One region of the Pelosinus sp. sgz500959 genome, then DNA from elsewhere that is predicted to be linked to it. Evidence: riboswitches for the same ligand, from Rfam matches in the RefSeq annotation. Region 1 holds a riboswitch; the other holds the start of a gene.

The links. Region 1 has a riboswitch for cobalamin ahead of ACAN52_RS04320 (AAA family ATPase). Riboswitches for the same ligand answer to the same signal wherever they lie in the genome.
Region 2: another riboswitch for cobalamin. It lies ahead of ACAN52_RS19880 (sirohydrochlorin cobaltochelatase); the one in region 1 lies ahead of ACAN52_RS04320 (AAA family ATPase).

Annotation. Positions count from the first base shown of each region.
Region 1 is NZ_JBGJZL010000002.1:349,111-353,604, reverse strand. Features, by position in the region: gene dcuC (C4-dicarboxylate transporter DcuC) at 1-158, shown strand, start outside; gene ACAN52_RS04325 (amidohydrolase) at 185-1,501, shown strand; cobalamin riboswitch at 1,577-1,759, shown strand; cobalamin riboswitch at 2,081-2,263, shown strand; gene ACAN52_RS04320 (AAA family ATPase) at 2,456-3,268, shown strand; gene ACAN52_RS04315 (nitrogenase component 1) at 3,255-4,494, shown strand, end outside.
Region 2 is NZ_JBGJZL010000018.1:45,362-49,855, forward strand. Features, by position in the region: gene ACAN52_RS19875 (sirohydrochlorin cobaltochelatase) at 49-855, opposite strand; gene ACAN52_RS19880 (sirohydrochlorin cobaltochelatase) at 1,092-2,051, opposite strand; cobalamin riboswitch at 2,531-2,713, opposite strand; gene ACAN52_RS19885 (radical SAM protein) at 2,856-3,752, opposite strand; gene sfsA (DNA/RNA nuclease SfsA) at 3,778-4,464, opposite strand; partial or broken gene msrB (peptide-methionine (R)-S-oxide reductase MsrB) at 4,483-4,494, opposite strand, start outside.

The DNA.
Region 1 (4,494 bases):
CACAACTGACTGGCGCCTTAGGCAGAACGATGTCACCACTAGCTGGAGCCGCTATTATTTGTGCACAATTAGCAGGGGTAAGCCCAATGGAAGTCGCAAAGCGAAATGCTCCAGGGATGCTGATCGCAGCAATAGCGTCTATGTTTTTATTACTATAAGAAAAAATAATGAAGAAGGTAGAAAAATGTACACAGAAATTAAAGCTATCGTCAAACAAATGGAACGACAAATCATTGAATGGCGACGAGAATTTCATCAATATCCTGAAACAGCTTGGACTGAGTTTCGTACGGCAGATCGAGTGATCAAAATTTTGAGTGAGTTTGGATATGAAGTTCAATATGGTGCTGAGGTTATAAACGAAACGGCTATGATGGGAATACCTCCACAAGATATTTTAGAAAATAATGCCCAAAGAGCGATTGAAGAAGGCGCAGACCGTATTGTTATTCAAAGGATGGCAGGTGGTAAAACTGGCGTTGTTGGCACTTTACATACGGGTCGTCCAGGTCCCACAGTCGCACTCCGTTTTGATATGGATGCTAATGAAGTACAAGAAAAAACAGATGATCATCATAGGCCATGGCAAGAAGGTTTTACCTCCATTCACAATGGTGTCATGCATGCTTGCGGACATGATGGGCATACAGCTATTGGCTTAGGATTGGCAAAACTTTTACAAGAACAACAATTAAAGCTGTGCGGAACAATTAAATTAATTTTTCAGCCGGCTGAAGAAGGAGTCCGAGGAGCTAAGGCAATGGTCGAGGCTGGAGTTGCCGATGATGTTGATTATTTGTTTGGCATGCATTTAGGTTTTCTGGCTGATGATCACAATCATTTTATCTGTGGTACAGATGGTTTTTTAGCTACTACGAAAATCGATGCCTCTTTTCATGGCGTACCCGCCCATGCTGGGGCAGCCCCACAGGAAGGGCGCAATGCATTACTTGCTGCAGCTAATGCCGCTGTTAATTTACATGGGATCTCTCGCCATGCCTCTGGTGTATCACGAGTTAATGTTGGCGTACTTGAAGCTGGCAGTGGACGTAATGTAATTGCCGAAAAAGCAATTTTGAAACTAGAAACACGAGGTGAAACTTCCCTTATTAACGATTTTATGCAGGAAGAAGCTCTGAGGATCATTCATGGGGCAGCTGCCATGCAAGGAGTGTCAGTAAAGATTCGCCAGATGGGCGGAGCTGCGGGTGGTCAAAGCGATGCTGTTATCGCAAATTATTTGCGCCAAGCAGCAGAGAGATCAGGTTTATTTAGCATGATTAAGGATCGCGGAAATTTAGGAGCTAGTGAAGATTTCACCTGTTTTTTAGAGCGTGTTCAGAAACATGGGGGACACGGCGGCTATGCTATGATTGGCATCAATCGGACAGCTGGACATCATGATGGAGCCTTTGATTTTGATGAAACCGCTCTAGGTAATGCTGTAACGGTCTTAGCCTTCGCTCTTTTTGATCTTCTGCAAGATAATGAACAGATCTAAAAGGCAGAAACAATTATATAAAGTTGACAAAAATTCGAAATAATGTTACTATAACAAACATTAAGTCAACTCAAATTAAATAAAGTCGAGATAGGTGCCCTTCGGGGCTTAATAGGGAAGTCCGGTGTAATACCGGCGCGGTCCCGCCACTGTAATGAGGAGTAAACCCATAGTATGCCACTGAGATGAAAGTCTTGGGAAGGTTTGGGCGAGCGATGATCCAGAGCCAGGAGAACTGCCTATTTGTCAATCACCGTTTTTTTACCCACGAGCGATGGGGAGGGGATTTTAAGTTCGTACTGTTGTACTGTATTCTTTTTGGCGTATGTAACGTTCGAAAGATTTATTTGTTTCAACTGTTTTACTTAATCTGTCAAAACTCCAGCCTCATGGCTGGAGTTTTTTATTTTGTTTTGATGAGTAGCGATGATAATTATGGTATTTGCAGTATGAATTTTTAAGTAAATCAATAACTATGAGTCGCCGATTGTGCCCACGGGTGATGGGAGGGGGATGAGGTTGTAAGACATTTTTCCTTCCTAGCTTTTATTTAAGCTAGGTTTATTTATTAGGATAAAATTAAATAATATTGAGTTAGGTGCCCTTCGGGGCTTAATAGGGAAGTCCGGTGTAATACCGGCGCGGTCCCGCCACTGTAATGAGGAGCAAACCCATAATATGCCACTGAAATGAAAGTTTTGGGAAGGTTTGGGCGAGCGATGATCCAGAGTCAGGAGAACTGCCTAACTATCAATCACCGTTTGACCTGCGAGCGATGGGGAGGGGATTATGAGAGTCGTCGATTTTTTTTAGATCTTTACGGATACTAGAAGTTATGATGGAATGGATTTCTCTTATGATACCAACCCTCCTTGTTTGTTCAGGGAGGGTTTCTCATTTTCTTATAGGAAATTTAATGGTTTTTCTAGTGATAGTCATGAAGGGAAGGAAAATATGAAAAAAATTGCTTTTTATGGTAAAGGTGGTATTGGCAAATCCACAACAGCAGCTAATGTATCAGCGGCATTAGCTGAAAAAGGTTACTCAGTTTGCCAAATTGGCTGTGATCCTAAAAATGATTCTACACGGTTATTGTTAGGTAAAGTTTGTTCTGAGACAGTACTCGATGTAGTGAAAAAATTTGAGGATGAAGTCGCAATCGATCAAGTTGTACATACAGGTTTTGCTGGAGTCAAATGTGTAGAAGCGGGTGGACCAGAGCCGGGAATAGGGTGTGCTGGTCGTGGAATTATTGTCGCCTTAGAGAAATTAAAAAAATTACAGGCAATGACTAAGGAAGACGTTGTCTTATACGACGTATTAGGTGATGTGGTATGTGGCGGTTTTGCGGTCCCCATTCGCGAGGGTTATGCCACTGATATTTATATTGTTTCTTCCGGAGAACTTATGTCCCTGTATGCCGCCAATAATATTGCCAAAGGAATTGCAAGGTTTGCTGAACGAGGAACCGTTCGGCTTGGAGGCATTATCGGCAATAGTCGCAACATTAGAAATGAACAAGAATTACTGGAAACCTTTGCAACAAAACTCAATACGAAGCTCATTGCTTTCATTCCCCGGGATCAAATGGTACATCAAGCCGAAATCAATCGTAAAACAGTAATTGAATGGGCAAACCAGTCTGAGCAAGCCTGTATATATAAAGGATTAGCGGACTTGCTTATGGATAATAGTGCTTTAACAGTACCGACGCCCCTTAGTTTTGAAACCTTAGAGGAGTTGGTATTAGAGTATGGCAATGAATAAACGATATATGGTGACTATGAAACGAAGTTGTAGCTGTAGTATGCCAGGTGTGTGGGGAGCCGTAGCCCATAATCAAGGAGCGGTGGTCATTTTTCATAGTCCGAAGGCATGTGGTCACGTGAGTAGTGATATGGAACTCGGTAGTCATTATCATTCTATAGCTCGTCAGTCGTTTATACCCAAGCAATATACAGCTCCCTTAATCACAAGTAATTTACAGGAAGAACATTCGATTTTTGGTGGTACTGAGCAATTGCGTCGATGCATTGATTATGTTGTCAAGCAATATCAACCTGAATATATTATGGTGGCTAATTCTTGCGTAGTTGGCGTAATTGGTGATGATACTGAGTCTATTATCCAAGAAGCGGAAGAAGAATGGAATATTCCTATAATGACTGTACCTTGTAGTGGTTTTCTAGATGGTGAGTATTATGCTGGCTTTTATCATGCTGCAAAAATTTTATCTGATCGCTTCATGAGTAAGCAACCAACGCATGCTAATACTGTTGCCTTACTGGGCGGGCGTGGCGGTCCAAATAGTACGGATGGGCAAGAAATTCAGCAATTACTAGAATCCTTTGGTCTTTTGGTACACTGCCATTTTCCTGGATATGCTTCATTAGAAGAAATTCGCCGAGTCACAGCTTCGGCCCTTTGTATTCCCCTAGGAGGGAGAAGAAGTCCATCTTCTTTTTCGATGCAGCAGCTTGCTATTGATATTCAAGCCAAGTTTGGAATTCCTTTTCTCGACCATAATGATCCTATAGGCTGGAAAAATACCCAAAGCTGGATTAGAAAACTAGGTGAACTACTCAGGCTGGAACAGAAGGCAAAAATGATCGTTCAAGAGCAAAATGAGCGGTTACAGCAGCAAGTCATTAAGTGTCGTGGTGATCTGCAGGCCATAAAAGTGGTAATGTGCATCGGTCGTCCTCTCCTCCATTTCCAACCAGAGTGGGTTCTTGAATTACTTGAATTGGCTGGAGTGAACATTGAAGGAATTATCTTATTTAGTGGGCTTACTGGAGAGCAGAAGGAAGCTATAAAGAAAAAACTAAAAAAATATACGATAATACCTGTTCTTGAAGAGGACGAGGGTGAAGCCATGATAGAAGGGGCAGATATTCTAATAACGACTCACGAACTGGAAGACGAGGCTAAACGTCAATTTTTCCTGCCAGTATTACCACCCTTAGGCGTAGGCGGTTTGATCCACTTATTAA
Region 2 (4,494 bases), on a different contig from region 1:
CTAAATAAAGGACTGTGTTGAAAAAAATTCAACACAGTCCTTTATCTTTTATACATTCATCGTATCTTTTAAATGCTGCACATAAATATCTTGAATCTTAGAATTTTCTCCTAAACCACCAAGATAGACATCAACTTCAAATCCAGCTTTGAGCAACTGCGATTTAGCAGAGTCTTCTTCATCACTCGCCATATCATTTGTAACATGATCGCCAGCGACTAGCATAAATGGCATAAGAGTGACTTTTTTTATATTGTGTTTTTTTAATTTTGGGATCACATTCTCTAGAGTAGGGTAACCTTCTACCGTATAGACAAATACATGATCCAAACCTGCATCTTCGATTTTCATCTGCAAGGCAGCATAAGCTGCATTCCCAGGATGTAATCCTCCATGGCCCATAAAGACAACAGCTTCTTGATTTTGAACCTTTGGTAATTGTTCTTTAATCGCCTGAATCGCAATTAAATAATCATCTGCTTTTCCTTCTTGCCCTGTGTAATAAAGAAGCGGGCGACCAATCACAATCTTATGGAATACATTAGCATGAGCAGAATGTACAACTATTTTTTTCACCTTATCATACTCTGCACCAACAACCACATGTAGAGGTTGAATATAAATTTCTTGATAACCTTCGTCTTGCAGCCGTTGTAATGCTTCTTTTTCATTCTCAATTTGCAGACCGTCACGCGCTGCTAATCGTTTGATCACAATGCGTGATGTGAAAGCGCGGCGTACTTCATAATCAGGAAATGTTGCTTTTATTTTCTTCTCAATGCTTTCAATACTTGACTCCAGTCCACGTTGATAGGTTGTACCAAAACTAACAACTAAGATTGCTTTCTTCACAATATATAACTCCCCTTATTATATTCCATAACTAAACCACTCTAAGCTTTACATCTTCTACAAACGAGAGTTAAAAGCGGCCAAAGCCTGGTAGATAAGTATAAATAAGATTCAGATAGAGTGTTAACTCCATCTGAATCAAGTCTTGTGTGTCTTTCAGTATTGATACTTCCTTTTAAAATCCAGAATGGAATCGTCAGAACGTCAGTCGTTTATCTGTATGAAATGAATCAATACGTCTAATCAATCACTGGAATAACAGGTGCATCTTTGCTTCGTTCATTTTTATTGTATTTTCCATCGATCACATCTTTTACATGTTGTACATAAATATCTTGAATAGCTGCATTTTCACCAAGCCCGTGAAGATAGGTATCTACTTTGAATCCTGCTGCAATAAGCTGGGATTTGAATGAATCTTTCTCATCACCGGCCATATCGTTATTAGCATGATCACCTGCTACAACCATAAAAGGCATTAATGTTACTTTTTTAAATTTCTTTTCTTTTAGTGTTTCCTTAAGGTTTTCAATCGTTGGATACCCTTCAACGGTAAAAATAAATACATTATTTAGTTTACCATCTTGTAACTTTAGTTGCAATGCACCATACGCAGCATTGGATGGATTAACACCACCATGACCCATAAATGCAACAGCCTCACCTTTGCCTAATTTCGGCAATTGAGTTTTCAATGCTTCAATAGCAATCGCATAATCATCTGGCTTTCCTTCTTGTCCTACAAAATAAAGAATAGGACGGCCGAGAGAGATCTTAGAAAAACTTTTATTTTGTACATAGGTATCTACAATACGACTCACTTTTTCGTATTCATCACCAGCTTCCATGTGTAATGGTTGCACAATGACTTCTGTATACCCTTCTTTTTTCAATTTTTCTAATGCTTGTTTTTCCGTATCCATGTGTATGCCATCACGATCTGCTAATTTCTTTATAATAATGCGCGATGTAAAAGCTTGACGGACTTCATAGTCAGGAAAAGCTTGTTTAATTTTTTGTTCTACCGCATCAATTGTAACTTTCCGTGTATCGCCATAAGTTGTACCAAAACTGACCACCAAAATAGCTTTTTTACCCTCAGAAACAGCAGCAGCACTTACTTTTTGCGTCATTGTCATTCCGCCAATCATAGTTGCCGATAAAAATAAAATTCCTAATATCCACATGATTTTTTTCATCAAGATACACCTAACCTTTCAAATTTAAAAAATAAAATTTAGATTACTGACTACTGAATTGTCACTCATTCACCTCACTTATAATAACACTAAGTTTTCAACTAAACTACCGCAACTTTTTATGAAGGATCATTCCTTCATTTTATGACAGAGCATGTCGTGTTTAAAACGGTAAGATACCTACACCACACTGCACCTGACTGAAAAAGGAAGTTCCGTATCCACGGAACCAACTGTCTAACCCACGACAGCCATCGCAATAAATTGAATAATGAAAGTTTGATCTATATGCCAAGCTATGACGCACCCAAATACGAAATAGCCACATACCATAAAAAAAGTAATCTCCCGACCACAAGCCGGGAGATTACATTAAGAACATCCTAGTTATATATAAATCCCGGCGCAAAATACGCCGGGATATAAGTACAATACAACCTTGAATGGCACTTAATCCCCTCCCCATCGCTCGTGGGTAAAACGGTGATTGATAAATAGGCAGTTCTCCTGACTCTGGATCATTGCTAGCCCAAACCTTCCCAAAACTTACGTCTCAGTGGTATACCTTGGGTTTGCTCCTCATTACAGTGGCGGGACCGCGCCGGCATTACACCGGTCTTCCCTATTAAGCCCCGAAGGGCACCTATTTCAAAAATATTTAATTATGAAGTTATTCATTACAATACAAATACTAACATCAATAACTATACTCTACTTTTTATTAAATTACAATAGTCAGATAGTTAAATAATTAAATTTTCCCTAAAATCCATCATCACCATTTTGCGATCAAGTGCAATGATCTTATCGTTCTACATTATTATAAACATCCCATTCTGTGAGCATAGAGAGTTCTTCCATTCCTCGTTTAGCTGCACTGAGCAGTTCTTCTTTATCATGGGGTAAAGTACCTGCTAGCGCAATATGATTGGAAATATGATTACTGCGGAATAAACAATGAGAGGTAAGGGGTAAGTCAAGCTCACGAATGAGTTCATACAATTCACCCATACTTTCTGCAGGTGATAAAATTTCAAATTTCCCTTGTTCATATTCTTCCCGCAGTTCACTCCCACGATACATCATCAAGGTTAGAGCGCTTAACATATTGGGCTTTATCGCATTAATTGCCATCGCGGTATAGTGTGCATGTCCTTTTGAACCTGCTTTTCCTCCTAGACCTACAATCACCATAATGGATAGTTTCATGCCTGAGGCAACGACTCGCTGTCCTGCAGCAATAGACTCCTGCGCATTGACGCCTTTACAGATATGACTTAAAACTTCATCGTCACCTGATTCCATACCATAATACACTAAAGTTAGCCCAGCTTCATATAACTGCTGTAATTCCTGAGGTGTTTTACGTAAAATATCTTTTGGCCCAGCATAACAAGATACTCTGCGCAATTTAGGAAAAGTTTCTTTTAACATAGCAAGAATTTTTAATAAGGTATCCGTTGGTAAGACTAAAGCATTTCCATCAGCTAAAAATATCCGACGAATATACTCCTTATAACTAATCGCTGCATTGACTTGCGCCATGATCTCATCCATGGTACGTACACGAAAATTGACAGATCGATACATATTACAATAAGTACAACGATTATGAGAGCACCCTATGGTCACTCGCAAAATAAAACTATTTGCCTCACTCGGTGGACGAAATACCGGTCCCTCAGCAGTATCAAAATACATAATTATCACCCATTTCACTTTTCTCTTACAAAAAGATCGGTACTCGATCTCCTAGAACAATTTCATCTTCATGTACAACTGAATCATAAGCAAGTAGCTTAACACCCTTGGCAGCTGCTAGTGTTAATGCTTGAGCAAATTCTGGATCCCTTACCACATTAGGCCTAAAATAATGGACATCTTTCATTTGAATTAAAAAAAAGATCGTGCCCCCATATCCAGCCTCTACAGCTTTGATCATTTCATAAATATGTTTAGTGCCACGCGAGGTAGGGGCATCAGGAAACATCACGATTCCCTCTTCTTCAAGAGTTACACCTTTGACTTCAATAAAATTCTGCTGATGATCTGATTCAAAGTAAATATCAAATCGAGAGTTTCCATAAGTCACTTCTTTTTTCATCGCCCTGACTACGCTTATCTCTGGAATGCCTCCTGCCTGCATGGCTTCAAATACAACATGATTAGGCACCTGAGAATCCATATTAATCAATCGTTCACCTTTATACACTGCAATTAAAGAAAAGGCTGTTTTCCGCTCTGGAGTTCTTGCGGGTTCCAGAATGACGACAGCCCCAGCGATCAGTAATTCTTTGCATCTACCCGTGTTTTTTACATGAACAATGTGCTCCTTATGATTAATCAATACATGAGCAATAAAACGATTGACACGTTTTATAAAAATTCCCTGTACGATATTTGTATACTTCATTCAATAACCCCTATCGTTCTAATGAGATGT